3 regions of the Magnetospira sp. QH-2 genome follow, and region 3 is predicted to be linked to each of the others. Evidence: predicted binding sites of a transcription regulator. Region 3 holds the regulator's gene; each other region holds the start of a gene.
What was found. The regulator PhoB, encoded in region 3, activates phosphate uptake and scavenging genes when phosphate is short. The targets are predictions, from matches to a motif close to TNTCATAAAACTGTCA.
Positions count from the first base shown of each region.

Region 1: the regulator PhoB is predicted to act here: its motif matches at 1,807-1,822, upstream of MGMAQ_RS10950 (Na/Pi cotransporter family protein).
Region 2: the regulator PhoB is predicted to act here: its motif matches at 1,735-1,750, upstream of MGMAQ_RS13535 (UDP-2,3-diacylglucosamine diphosphatase).

Region 1 covers NZ_FO538765.1:2,313,113-2,317,300, reverse strand. The annotation lists gene MGMAQ_RS10950 (Na/Pi cotransporter family protein) at 1-1,676, opposite strand, end outside; tRNA gene MGMAQ_RS10945 (tRNA-Lys) at 2,291-2,366, opposite strand; gene aspS (aspartate--tRNA ligase) at 2,538-4,188, shown strand, end outside.
Region 2 covers NZ_FO538765.1:2,852,584-2,856,771, forward strand. The annotation lists gene MGMAQ_RS13530 (glycosyltransferase family 1 protein) at 1-745, opposite strand, end outside; gene MGMAQ_RS13535 (UDP-2,3-diacylglucosamine diphosphatase) at 760-1,614, opposite strand; gene MGMAQ_RS13540 (diacylglycerol kinase family protein) at 1,876-2,769, shown strand; gene MGMAQ_RS13545 (tetratricopeptide repeat protein) at 2,845-4,188, shown strand, end outside.
Region 3 covers NZ_FO538765.1:1,495,345-1,499,532, forward strand. The annotation lists gene MGMAQ_RS07035 (glutathionylspermidine synthase family protein) at 175-1,338, opposite strand; gene MGMAQ_RS07040 (DUF1190 domain-containing protein) at 1,338-1,910, opposite strand; gene phoB (phosphate regulon transcriptional regulator PhoB) at 1,981-2,673, opposite strand; gene phoU (phosphate signaling complex protein PhoU) at 2,707-3,435, opposite strand; gene pstB (phosphate ABC transporter ATP-binding protein PstB) at 3,465-4,188, opposite strand, start outside.

The DNA.
Region 1 (4,188 bases), 820 kb from region 3:
ATGGTCTTGGCATAACTCATATCATTGATGAGCGACGACCCCATGCCGGAGGTAATCCGCCCATCACGAATCAATCCATCAAGGGTGCCATTGACGACAATGTTCTCTTCCGCGATCGCCACCTTGAATTCATCCAGATCGAGTGAATCCACATCCTCATTTTGGCCGTCGCGGAGTTGCTGAATCATGCGCAGCAGTTCCGCAATTTGAATGCGAATGCCATTGTACTCGCGGCGAATGAATTCGTTGTCGGAGTTGGCATAGGCTGACATGTTTTTTCGCAGATGCTTCACTTCCTTGACCGACTGAACAATGGTGCCACAGACGTGACGCAGTTCGAACAGTTCATTGCCGTACTCGTTGGGCAGGCGGGTTTGCGTGCGGCTGATGAAGTCGATGATCGCCGAGTATAGCGCTTTGACCTTGGTCAGATAGACGTCGTCGATTTCAATGTCGATGACCTCCCTGCTGGAAGACAATTTCTTTTCCAGGTCCACATCCGACAAAATGTCATGTCGATGCAAATTGAGGCCGTGTGCCATGATTTCAAATGCATTGTCATAAAGATGCATGGCCTCGTTGCGGACGGCTTCCAACATGGTTTCTGGAAAATCTTCCACGGACTCATTGAGGTAGCGCGGTTGCACGACCGTCTGTTCTGGCGCGGTAATTGATTTCTCGAGAAAGGCCACCATTTTCCCAATCAACGGCACCATGATGATCACGCCGAGAAGATTGAAAATCGTATGGAAAACAGCCAGCTTGAGCGAGTAATCGTCCTCTCTGATACCGACATTGTTGGCCACGAACTCCACCGCAATGACAAGCTGGTGGATAAAGATGATCGCGACCATGCCGGTCACGAGATTGAACATCAGATGAGCCCCGGCCAATCGTTTACCTTGGTAGTTGGCGCTCATTGCACCGATGATGGCGGTAATTGTTGTGCCGATATTCGCGCCAATAGCCAAGGCCAAGGCGTTTTCATAGCTGATCTGTTGTGCGGACAATGCGGTTAGAATTAGTACCAAGGTGGCATGGCTTGACTGCATGATGACGGTCGCGGCGATGCCGATCCCGGTATAGATGAGCAGCCCGGCATAGCCTTCAATGGCAAACGAAGACAGGTCGATGGTATGGCGGAAGGCTTCAAAGCCTTCTTTCATGTGGTGGATGCCGAGAAAAAGGAAACCCAACCCTGCCAGGATGTAGCCGATTCCCTTGAGGCTACGGGAGCGCTGAAAGACGAGAATAATGCCGAATACCAGCATGGGCATGGCATAAGCCGAGATCTTCACCTTCAACCCGAAACCGGCTACCAGCCAGGCGCCGGTCGTCGTACCGATATTGGCACCAAAAATAATCCCGATACCAGATGTTAGGCCAATCAGTCCAGCACTAAGAAAAGAGATGGTGATGACAGAAACAAGAGAGCTGGATTGCATTATGGTAGTGGTGGCAATACCAAACCCTATGCTTTTCCACAGCTTGTCTGTTGTTTTTTTCAGTAAGCTTTCTAATAGGCCACCCGTGAATGACCTAAACCCTTCTTCCAAGAAGAGCATTCCAAATAAGAATATGGATACGCCAGCGGAGATTTCCTTGAAATTCGGACTTACCCAGAATCCATAAACCAATATGGAAAATATGACGGGAAGAAATATTTTCTTGAGCATTCTCTATGCCTTTTTAATTCAGATACATATTTTCATAGCAGCAATCTTGTGTGCTGCTATTTGTTTGGTACGCTATGTTTTTCTATTCCAGCACTGGATGTGTTGGGATTTTCTTGTTGGGGGAGGTGATTGTAACAAATCTGTCACCTAATGGAAACATCTCGTCGACTAAATCGACACCCTCATTCCAAACGTGGTCCGATCAAGGGTCTGGTTGTGGTTCGGGCGGAGGCCTCAAAGGGGGTGGATTGACACGAGCGCGTGTCGGGTCCAATCGGACCCGTTAGACACGCGCGACCATATTGGAATCGATCACGTTTTTCGTGTTTGATCGAATCCGATCAAACACGACGTGATCTAGCGCGTGTCGGGTCCAATCGGACCCGTTAGACACGCACGACCTTATTGGAATCGATCACGTTTTTCATGTTTGATCGAATCCGATCAAACACGACGTGATCTAGCCAGCCTCCCGCGGAAGCCGTTCAAGCTTCCTCGCCATGCCGCCGTCTCGATCCTCGGCGAGTAGGGCATATCAATTCGAGATATCGCAATGCTCGCTATGGCCCAAAAGAAACAAGGCCCTAGCGTCCATGCTAAGGCCTTGATCTAAATGGTAGGCTGTGAGGGATTCGAACCCACGACCCGCTGATTAAGAGTCAGCTGCTCTACCAACTGAGCTAACAGCCCCCAACGGGGAGGCCCGGCATATAGCAGAGTCCAAACGGACTTGTCGAGGGGGTTGTTGGTCTATTTCAAATGTTTTCGGCCCCTGTGGGGGCCAATCCCTTGACAAAGGCTCGGGTCCATGGCGTTTTGCGCCCCAGATTAATGAACGAGATACCCCTCCAGGAGACAGTCATGCATCCCTATCGCTCGCACAACTGCGGGGAATTGCGCCCCCACAACACCGGACAAGAGGTCCGCCTGTCGGGCTGGGTGCATCGGAAAAGGGATCACGGCAATCTCTTGTTCATCGACCTGCGCGACCATTTCGGGGTCACCCAATGTGTCATCGACGTATCCAGCCCGCTGTTTGCCCAGGCCGAGGCCATGCGCCCGGAAAGCGTGATCATTGTAGATGGAAAGGTCGTTGATCGCACCGAGGACACCATCAATCCCAACCTGCCCACCGGCCACGTGGAGGTGCAGGTTGCGACCATGACCATCGAATCTCCGGCCGAGCAACTGCCCTTGCAGGTCTTCGGCGAGGCGGAGTATCCGGAAGAAACCCGGCTGCGGTATCGCTTCATCGACCTGCGCCGGGAAAAGGTCCATGCCAATATCGTGCTGCGCTCGCGGATCATCTCGTCGATCCGCCGCCGCATGACCGATTCCGGGTTCCTGGAAATGCAGACCCCGATTCTCACCGCCTCGTCGCCGGAAGGGGCGCGGGACTATCTGGTGCCGTCGCGCATCCATCCGGGGCAGTTCTATGCTCTGCCGCAGGCGCCGCAGCAGTTCAAGCAGATGCTGATGGTTGCCGGTTTCGATAAGTATTTCCAGATCGCGCCCTGTTTCCGCGACGAGGATGCCCGTGCCGACCGCTCGCCGGGCGAGTTCTATCAGCTCGACTTCGAGATGTCCTTCGCCACCCAGGAGGACGTGTTTGAAATCCTCGAGCCGGTACTGAGCGGCGTGTTCGAGGAGTTCGGCGAGGGCCGCCATGTGACCGAGCATCCGTTCCCGCGCATACCTTACCGCGAGGCCATGCAGAAGTACGGTACCGACAAGCCCGACCTGCGCAATCCCATCGAGATGAGCGATGCCACCGAGACTTTCCGGGGCTCGGGCTTCAAGATCTTTGCCGGGATGATCGAGAAGAATGATCGTGTGCGGGTCTATGCCATCCCCGCCGTCGGCGGCGGCAGCCGGGCATTTTGCGACCGCATGAACAGCTGGGCCCAGTCCGAGGGGCAGCCGGGCCTGGGCTATATTTTCTTCCGCGACGGCGAGGGTGCCGGACCGGTGGCCAAGAACATCGGCCAGGACCGGGCCGCCGCGCTTCGGGACGAACTGGGTCTCAAGGACGGCGACGCGGTATTTTTCGTCGCCGGGGTGCCGTCGGAGTTCGCGGCATTTGCCGCAGCCGCCCGGACCAAGGTCGGCGAGGATCTGGATTTGGTCGAAAAAGGTTGTTTCAAGTTCTGCTGGGTGGTCGATTTCCCCATGTACGAACTGGACGAGGAAACCGGCAAAATCGAGTTTTCCCACAATCCCTTCTCCATGCCCCAAGGCGGTCTGGAGGCTCTGGAGACCATGGATCCGTTGGATGTCCTGGCTTATCAGTATGATATCGTCTGCAACGGGATCGAGCTATCCTCGGGCGCGGTGCGGAACCATCGCCCGGACATCATGGTCAAGGCCTTCGATATCGCCGGGTATGACGAAGCGGTGGTGGAAAAGGAATTCGGCGGCATGCTCAATGCCTTTAAATTCGGGGCGCCGCCCCATGCCGGATGTGCCCCGGGCATCGATCGCATGGTCATGCTGCTGGCTGATGAGCCCAATA
Region 2 (4,188 bases), 1.4 Mb from region 3:
CGGCGGCGGCATACCAGGCGGCCAGGTCCGCGCCATGCCGGGCACCGGCGAACAGAACATCGGGATGGGCCTTGCGCAGAGACTCCAGTTGCGGTCCATCGCCCACGACCACCTTCTGACCGGGATTGCCCAAGGACAAAAAGGCTTCGATATTTTTTTCCACCGCCACCCGGCCCACATAAAGCTGGATGGGCCCCTCGATCCCTTGCAGCTCCTTGGGGGGGCTATTGCGGTATTGAGGCCGGAACTGGTCGGTATCCACGCCCCGGGTCCAACGGCGAATATCCTTGAACCCACGCTCCTCAAGCGCCTGCTCGATGGTTTCCGTCGCCACCATGACCCCCGAGGAGGCGCCATGGAACCATCGCACGAAGGCATAGGACCAGGCCAACGGCAGCCGCGTGCGGGCATGGATGTATTCCGGAAAGCGGGTATGATAGGCGGTGGTGAACGGCAGCCCCCGGCGGCGGCAATAACGTCTCGCGGCCAATCCCAGGGGCCCCTCCGTGGCAAGATGGATGGCACAGGGCTGGGCCGTGTCCAACAGCTTTTTCACCTTTGGTCCGGGGAATAGCGCCAGGCGGATTTCCGGATAAGTGGGACAGGGCGTGGTGCGGAACTCGTTCGGGGTGATATAGGTCACCTCATGGTTCCGGGCCGTCAGGTGCCGACCCAGGGAATCCAAGGTGCGGACCACTCCGTTGACCTGGGGGTACCAGGCATCTGTAACAATGACGATATGCACGGGAACCTTCGGATCTAGGCCGGCTCCGGGATCTTGCCCGGCGCCGCCTTGGTTGAGGGTGTCGCAGGGGCCGGAGCTATTTCCCGAACCGTCGCGTCGATGGGGGACAGGTCGCGGAGCTTCAGCCAATCGAGAACCTCCAACCGTCCGTCGGGATGCTCGACCAGAGCCGTGCAGCTTTCCACCCAATCGCCGTCGTTGGCATAGGTGATGCCGTCCATGTCATAGAGTGCCGTGGCATGAATATGGCCGCAGACGACGCCTTCGACGCCCCGCTTGCGGGCCTCTCCGACCACCGCTTCCTCGTATCGGCTGATATATTCGACGGCATTCTTTACCTTATGTTTCAAATAAGCCGAAAGGGACCAATACCTGAATCCCAATTTCCGGCGCGCCAGGTTCAGCCAGTGATTGGTTTCCAGCAGCATCTCGTAGGCCCAGTCCCCGATCAAGGCCAACCACCTGGCATACTTTACCACCGCATCGAACTGGTCGCCATGGATTACCAGATAGCGCTTTTTATCGGCCGCGGTATGAATGGCCTCGGTCAGAACGGCGACATTACCGAAGCGTTGTTTGGCGAAATCACGGAAATTCTCATCGTGGTTGCCGGGGATGTAATAGACCTTGGTCCCCTTGCGGGCCTTGCGCAGGATTTTCTGCACCACGTCATTATGGCTTTGGGCCCATTCCCATTTGCGGCTCAGGCGCCAGTTGTCGACGATATCGCCGACCAGATAGAGGTAGTCGGATTCCGTGTGCCTGAGGAAATCCAGCAGATACTCCGCCTTGCAGCCTTTGGTCCCCAAATGGATATCGGAAATCCAAATGGTCCGGTAGCGTAGTTTGGTGGTCCCCAAGGCGTTCATGGCGCGGCCCCCAGCCGATGCGCGGCGCTTCGGGGCTTCGCCTATGTTGTGGCAGCCCCAATGATATCTTCAACATTCTGTAGCCACATGGGAGGGTGCTGTCTAGGTGTCCACCCCCATTTTCACGAAACATTAAAGAATTCGTCGCCGCTTTGTAGTGCTGAAGTTTCACTTCCCATTCCATATTATTTATGTATTGTAACTGCAATCAATTATTCACATGTCCTGGTGCAGTATAAACTCAAAACAAGCAAAACAAATATGATCGATCCCTATCAGAAGACCACCACCCGGCGAATTCTGGTCATCCACAACCCCATCGCCGGAAAACGTCATGGAGGCCTGTTCCAGCGGGTCATCGACAAGCTCCGTGATTTCGGCTGTATGCTGACCATTCGCGACACCACGCGACGGGGCGACGCGGAAACCTTTGCCAGCGAGGCCTCGGCGGATCAGTTCGATGCCCTGGTGGCCGCCGGTGGCGATGGCACCATCAATGAAGTGATCAACGGATTGGACGATTTTCGGTTGCCTCTGGCCATTGTCCCGCTGGGAACAACCAATGTTTTGGCCCGGGAAATCGGTTTGGCCGTGCAGGCCGACGCCATCGCACGGACCATCGCCGAGGGCAACCCGACCCCGATTCATGTGGGACTGGCCAACGATCGCCGCTTTATTCAGATGGCCGGGATCGGCTTCGACGCCCAAGTGGTGGCGCAGGTCAATCCGTCGATCAAGAAGCTCATCGGCAAGGGAGCCTATGTGGTCGAAACCTTTGCCCAGTTGGTGAAGTACTCCTTCCCCCGGTATCGGTTGACCCTTGATGGAAAGCCGGAGGAAGCGGCCTCAGCGGTGATATCCAACGGTCGCTACTACGGCGGCAAGTTCGTCTGTACCCCGGATGCGCGGCTGGAGAACGGCGATTTTCAAGTCTGCCTGTTCCGCAACTCCGGTCGCTGGAACACCCTGCGCTATGCCTGGGGCTTGGTCACCGGTCGCCTGGGCGGTTATCGCGACGTGGTGATTATGACGGCACGGGAAATCACTGTTGAGGGCCCCGTGGGCGATCCGGTCCAAGGCGATGGCGACGTGCTGGGGCACCTCCCAATCACCTTGAGCCTTGAACCCCGTCGGTTGACACTGCTCACCCCGTAATCAGGTTGTCCAGGGCGATCTGGACTGTCATAGTTCCAAGTTCAAAAACTTGGCACGGATCGGGGAAAAACCGGCATGGCTGATACGGAAATTCAAACCAACGGTGACGAACGAGACGAATTGGCAAAACTGCGCAAGGAAGCGTCGGCGCGGATCAGCGAGCTCACTCGAGAACTGGTCACCGTGCTCCGCGAATTGGGTAAACAGTTCGAAGAGCGTGGCAGTCTGCCCAAGGCCAAGGAATGCTATCGGCGGGCGTTAAAGCACTTTCCCGGCCATGCCCCGGCCTTGCTGGATCTGGCCCGGTTGCTCAAAAAAGACAATCAACTGGAAGAGGCCCTGCCGGTCTATCAGCGCCTGGCCAAGCTGCGGCCGGACGATGAAACCGTGGCCAAGGCCATCGCCTCGATCATGGTCGGGCTCGGCCACGAAAACGAAGGCCGAGAGTCCTTGATGGATTATTACCGCCGCCTGCCCTGGTCGGCCCATCACGTCAATCCGCCAGGTCGGCCGCAGGTGATGATCACCCGCGCCTTCGACAATGCCTATTACATGATCGGACGGAAGACCGACGCCAAGGCCCAGACCCGGATGCGTGGCGGCCATTTCAGCACCCGCTACCTGCTTGACTACGGCCACTACGAAACCTTTACCGCCACCATCGTTGACGACAATATTCTGCGCGGTCCGACGCCGGAACACGCGTTGTTGCTCAATACCATTGCCGATGTGGATCTGGACGCGGAGGATCTGCGCACCCTGGCCACCTTCCTGGAACGGCATCCGGATATGCCGGTCATCAACCGCCCCGAAGGCATTTTACAGACGGGACGAGACGAGAATTATCGCAACTTTGATCCCATCGACGGAGTCCGCTTCCCGCGCACCGAACGGCTGGAAAGGGGCTCCTCCAATGCCCCGGAATTGGCGGAACAGGTAGAATCTAGAGGCTTTGTCTATCCCGTCATCCTGCGCGAGACCGGATCCCAGACTGGGGATTCCCTGGCCCGGATCGGCACCCACGAAGACATGGTGGAATACTTCGCCGCCTCCGATGCGGATAGTTTCTATGTCATTGAGTTCATTATCTGCCCGTTCCCGGAAAACGAAAGCTTCTACAACAAAAAGCGCATCTATTGCATTGATGGCCAGATCTTCCCCGTGTCCTCACACATTGACAAGATCTGGAACGTGCATGGCTTCAATCGACCAGAAGTCATGGCCAAGACCCCTTGGATGATGGCGCACGAAGAAGCCTTCTTGAAGGATCCAAGGCAAATCATGGGGGACAAGGCCTGGAACAGTCTGACCGAGGTGACACACGGGATCGGACTGGATTTCTTCGGCATTGATTTCATGGTCACCGATGATGGCTCGCTGCTCATATTCGAAATGAACGCCGCCATGCGCCACAGCTTC
Region 3 (4,188 bases):
CAAAGACCCTCATGCTGAGCTTGTCGAAGCATGTGTCGCCACAGGCTCGAAATCGGACTTTTTCCGCAGCCTGCTAGAGCTGCCTCTTGATGTTCAGCGCCTTGCCCCGGTAGGCGACCCACCGGGGGGAATGGTGAGCCGACCGACGAGCGAATCCGGTCGTTCGGCGGGAGATCAGTCGGCGATCACATGGGGCACGAAGCGGGCGTCGTCGCTGGTGACCCAATTGTTGTCCTCGCGCATGCCCATGCCCGCCGCCTGGGAGGCCACCAGCCAGACGCCGCAGACCGGGCGGAAGCCGTCGAAATCGGGCAGGGGGTGGTAGGCCTGAAGAACAAAGCCCTCCTCGCCATAGGGGCCCACCTTGGGGGTATGTGGCACGGCGCCGTCTTCCACCAGGGTGATGTCCCAGCCCTCGCGGGAGAACAGCGGTTTCTTGACAAAGGTCCCGCCCAGGTCGGCCGCGCGCGGGTCGCCTTCGAAGTAGGCCGGTAGCAGGTTGGGGTGGCCCTCGTACATCTCCCACAGCAGGGGCAGCAGGCCTTTGTTGGAGAGCAGGGACTTCCACAGGGGCTCGATGAAGGTACAGCCGCTGTCGGGGATCTGGGCGCCGAAATCCTCGGCCATCATCCATTCCCAGGGATAGAGCTTGAACAAGGTGGTGACGGCCTCATCCTCGGTATCTGTAAAGCGACGGTCGGGAGAGAGCCCCAGGTCTTCCATATAGAGGAACCGGGTCTCCAGTCCCGCCTGAGTGGCCACGTCTTCCAGGTAGGCCACCGTCGCGCGGTCCTCGGTGCTGTCCTTGGCGCAGGCGAAATGCAAGCGACCCGGGATGCCCATGTTGGACAGGGATTCCTGCAATCGCTCATGCAGGGAATTGAACTGATCGCAGCCCGGCGGGATGATGCCGCGCTCCATGGCCTGTTCCAGCCAGACCCATTGAAAGATCGAGGCCTCGAACAGGGATGTGGGCGTATCGGCGTTGTATTCCAAAAGCTTGGCCGGGCTTTGGCCGTCATAGACAAAGTCCATGCGGCCATAGAGATTGCGTTCCCGGTCGGCCCAGCTATCGGCGATGGGTTGCCAGAACAACTCCGGCACCGCCAGCTTCTTGAGCACTTCCTCGTCGTTGACGGCCCGCTCGACCACCTCGAAGCAGAATTGTTCCAGCTCCTCCACCGGGTCTTCCAGGTCGTCTTCGATCTGGCGCAAGGAGAACTTGTAGCACAGGCTCTCATCCCAATAGGGATCGCCGTCGAGGGAATGGAAGCTAAAGCCGTTTTGCTCGGCGGTGGCTTTCCAGTCCTCGCGCTCGGGAATGGCAATGCGGTCCATCAGCCGCCAAAACTGCGGTAGCCGGTGCGCGTCGACCCGGTGGGCATGCGCGCCGTCTGTCCAAGGCTGGAAGCCCGGCTGCCGAAACCACCCCGGCGCATGGTAGAGGTCTTGACGCTGGGGGTCTTGGTCAGTGATTGCGGCACCTTGGTCATGCCGGTTTTGGAGGCCACGGTCTTGTTGTCGGCGGTGCGATAGGACTTGGCGTCGTCGGAGGAGCGATACAGGGGTTGGCTGCGCCCGGCCATCATCTGGCCCATCATGAAGCCCATCATCATGGGCATGAAGACCGAGCCGCCCGATTGGGTCTGATAGGGGGAATCTTCGCATTGCCCGGCGCCGAAATCGGCTTCGCAGTCGCCCTTGGAAGTATACTTGGGCGCCACCTTGGCATGCTGTTCCTGGGAAGCAGCCAGGGATTCCGTGCAGAGTTCCTTGGTCATGCCCGGGGTGATCATGCATTGATCAACGCTCTCGAAAACCCCCACGTCCACTTGACTTTCCTCGCAGGCGGTCAGGGCGAGGGCAGAGGCCCCCATCATGACCAGGGCAACGTGACGCGAACGCTTCATGACAAACTCCTTCAACTCCGGATACGGGTTGTTCCGAATATGGGCAGATTAACCAAGGAATGAAAGGGTGTCAGGCCTTTTCCGCATCCAGGGAATATCCGGCGCCGCGCACCGTGCGGATCAGGTCGGGCATTTTCTCGCCATTCAACGCCTTGCGCAGGCGGCGGATATGCACATCAACGGTGCGCTCTTCCACATGGATATTGCGGCCCCAGACCAGATCCAGCAACTGTTCGCGGGAGAACACCCGGCCCGGCCGTTCGATCAAGGTGGTGAGCAGGCGGAACTCGGTCGGGCCCAAATGCACCGACGTGCCGTTGCGGGTTACCTTGTGTTCCAGCAGATCGATGGAGATATCGCCGTAATCCAGCTTGTCTTCGCTCAGGGCCGGGCGGGCCCGACGCAGCACGGCCCGTACCCGTGCGACCATCTCGCTGGGCAGGAACGGCTTGACCACATAGTCGTCGGCGCCGTTATCGAGGCCCCGGATGCGGTCGCCTTCCTCGCCCCGGGCGGTGAGCATGATCACCGGCAGGCCTCGGGTTTCCTTTTTGGAGCGCAGGCGTCGGCAGACTTCCAGCCCGGAGAGTTCCGGCAGCATCCAATCCAGGATTACCAGATCCGGCTGTTCCTCTTCCACTTTGACGAGGGCGTCTTCGCCGGTCCCGGCGATGGATGTGCGGAAATCAGCCTTCGAGAGGTTATAGTGCAAGACCTCCGCCTGGGGGGCTTCGTCCTCTACAATCAGGATCAGCGGCTTCATGAGTCCTCCGTATTGCCTCTTTGCGTCCGGTAATTAAGCGTCGATCTCGACCACAGTGGTCGAGGTGCTATCGTCCTTGGGGCGTTCCTGGTCGGGAATTTCCCCTTCGACAAGGAAGTGGACCTGTTCGGCGATAAAGGTCGCGTGGTCGCCGATACGCTCCAGGTTCTTGGCAATGAACAGTAAGTGCGTGCAAGCCGTGATGTTCCGGTGGTCTTCCATCATGTAGGTCAAAAGCTCGCGAAACAAGCTGGTATGGAGCTGATCAACCTCTTCATCGCGGTTCCAGACATCGGTGGCCATCTCGGTATCGCGGCTGAGATAGGCATCCAGCACATTCTTGACCATTTCCTGGACCAGGGTGCCCATGCGGGAAATGGTGGTGATGGCGCCACTGAAAGCCGGTGCCTTGGCCAGGGCCAGATTGCGCTTGGCGACATTCTTGGCGTAGTCGCCCATGCGTTCCAGCGTGCTGGCCACTTTCAAGGCCGCGATCACGGCGCGCAGGTCGTCGGCATGAGGGTGTCGCAGAGCCAGGATGCGCAGGGTCATTTGGTCTATTTCCCGCTCCATTTCGTCAATGCGTTCGTCATGGGCCATGACTTCCGTGGACAGCTTGGTGTTGCCGCGCACCAAAGCGAGAATGGCGTCTGAGAACTGCGCTTCGACCAGACCACCCATTTTGGCGACGGTATTTTCCAGCGTCTTGAGCTCTTGCTCGAAGGCGCGGTTCGTATGTTCGTGCTCGGTATCCTGCGGCATGGATCGGATCCTCATAGCGTCCGGGGATGTCAGCCGAAGCGGCCAGTAACGTAATCCTGGGTGCGTTGTTCCTGCGGATTGGTGAAGATTACCTCGGTATCATCCAGTTCCACCAGGTCGCCCAGGTGGAAGAAGGCGGTCTTTTGCGACACCCGCGCCGCCTGGGACATGGAATGGGTGACGATGATGATGGTGAAGCTGGCCCGAAGCTCATCGATCAGGTCTTCGATCTTGGATGTGGCGATGGGATCCAGGGCCGAGCAGGGCTCATCCATCAAGATAACTTCCGGCTGCACGGCGATGGCGCGGGCGATGCATAGCCGTTGCTGCTGTCCACCCGACAGGCCGGTACCCGGTTGATCCAGGCGGTCTTTGACCTCGCCCCACAGCCCGGCTTTTTCCAGGCTCATCTGTACCAGGCCATCCATTTCGTCCTTGTGGTCGATCAGACCGTGGATGCGCGGGCCGTAGGAAACATTTTCATAGATCGACTTGGGGAAGGGGTTGGGTTTTTGGAACACCATGCCGACCCGGGCCCGAAGCTCGACCACGTCGAGCCGACGGTCATAGATATCTCCGCCGTCAAGCAGAATATCCCCGGTGACGCGGCAGATGTCGATGGTATCGTTCATCCTGTTGAGGCAGCGCAGGAAGGTAGATTTTCCGCAGCCCGACGGGCCAATGAAAGCCGTTACTTCCTTTTCGCCAATGTCCATGCTCACATCGCGGATGGCTTGCTTGTCCGCATAGTAG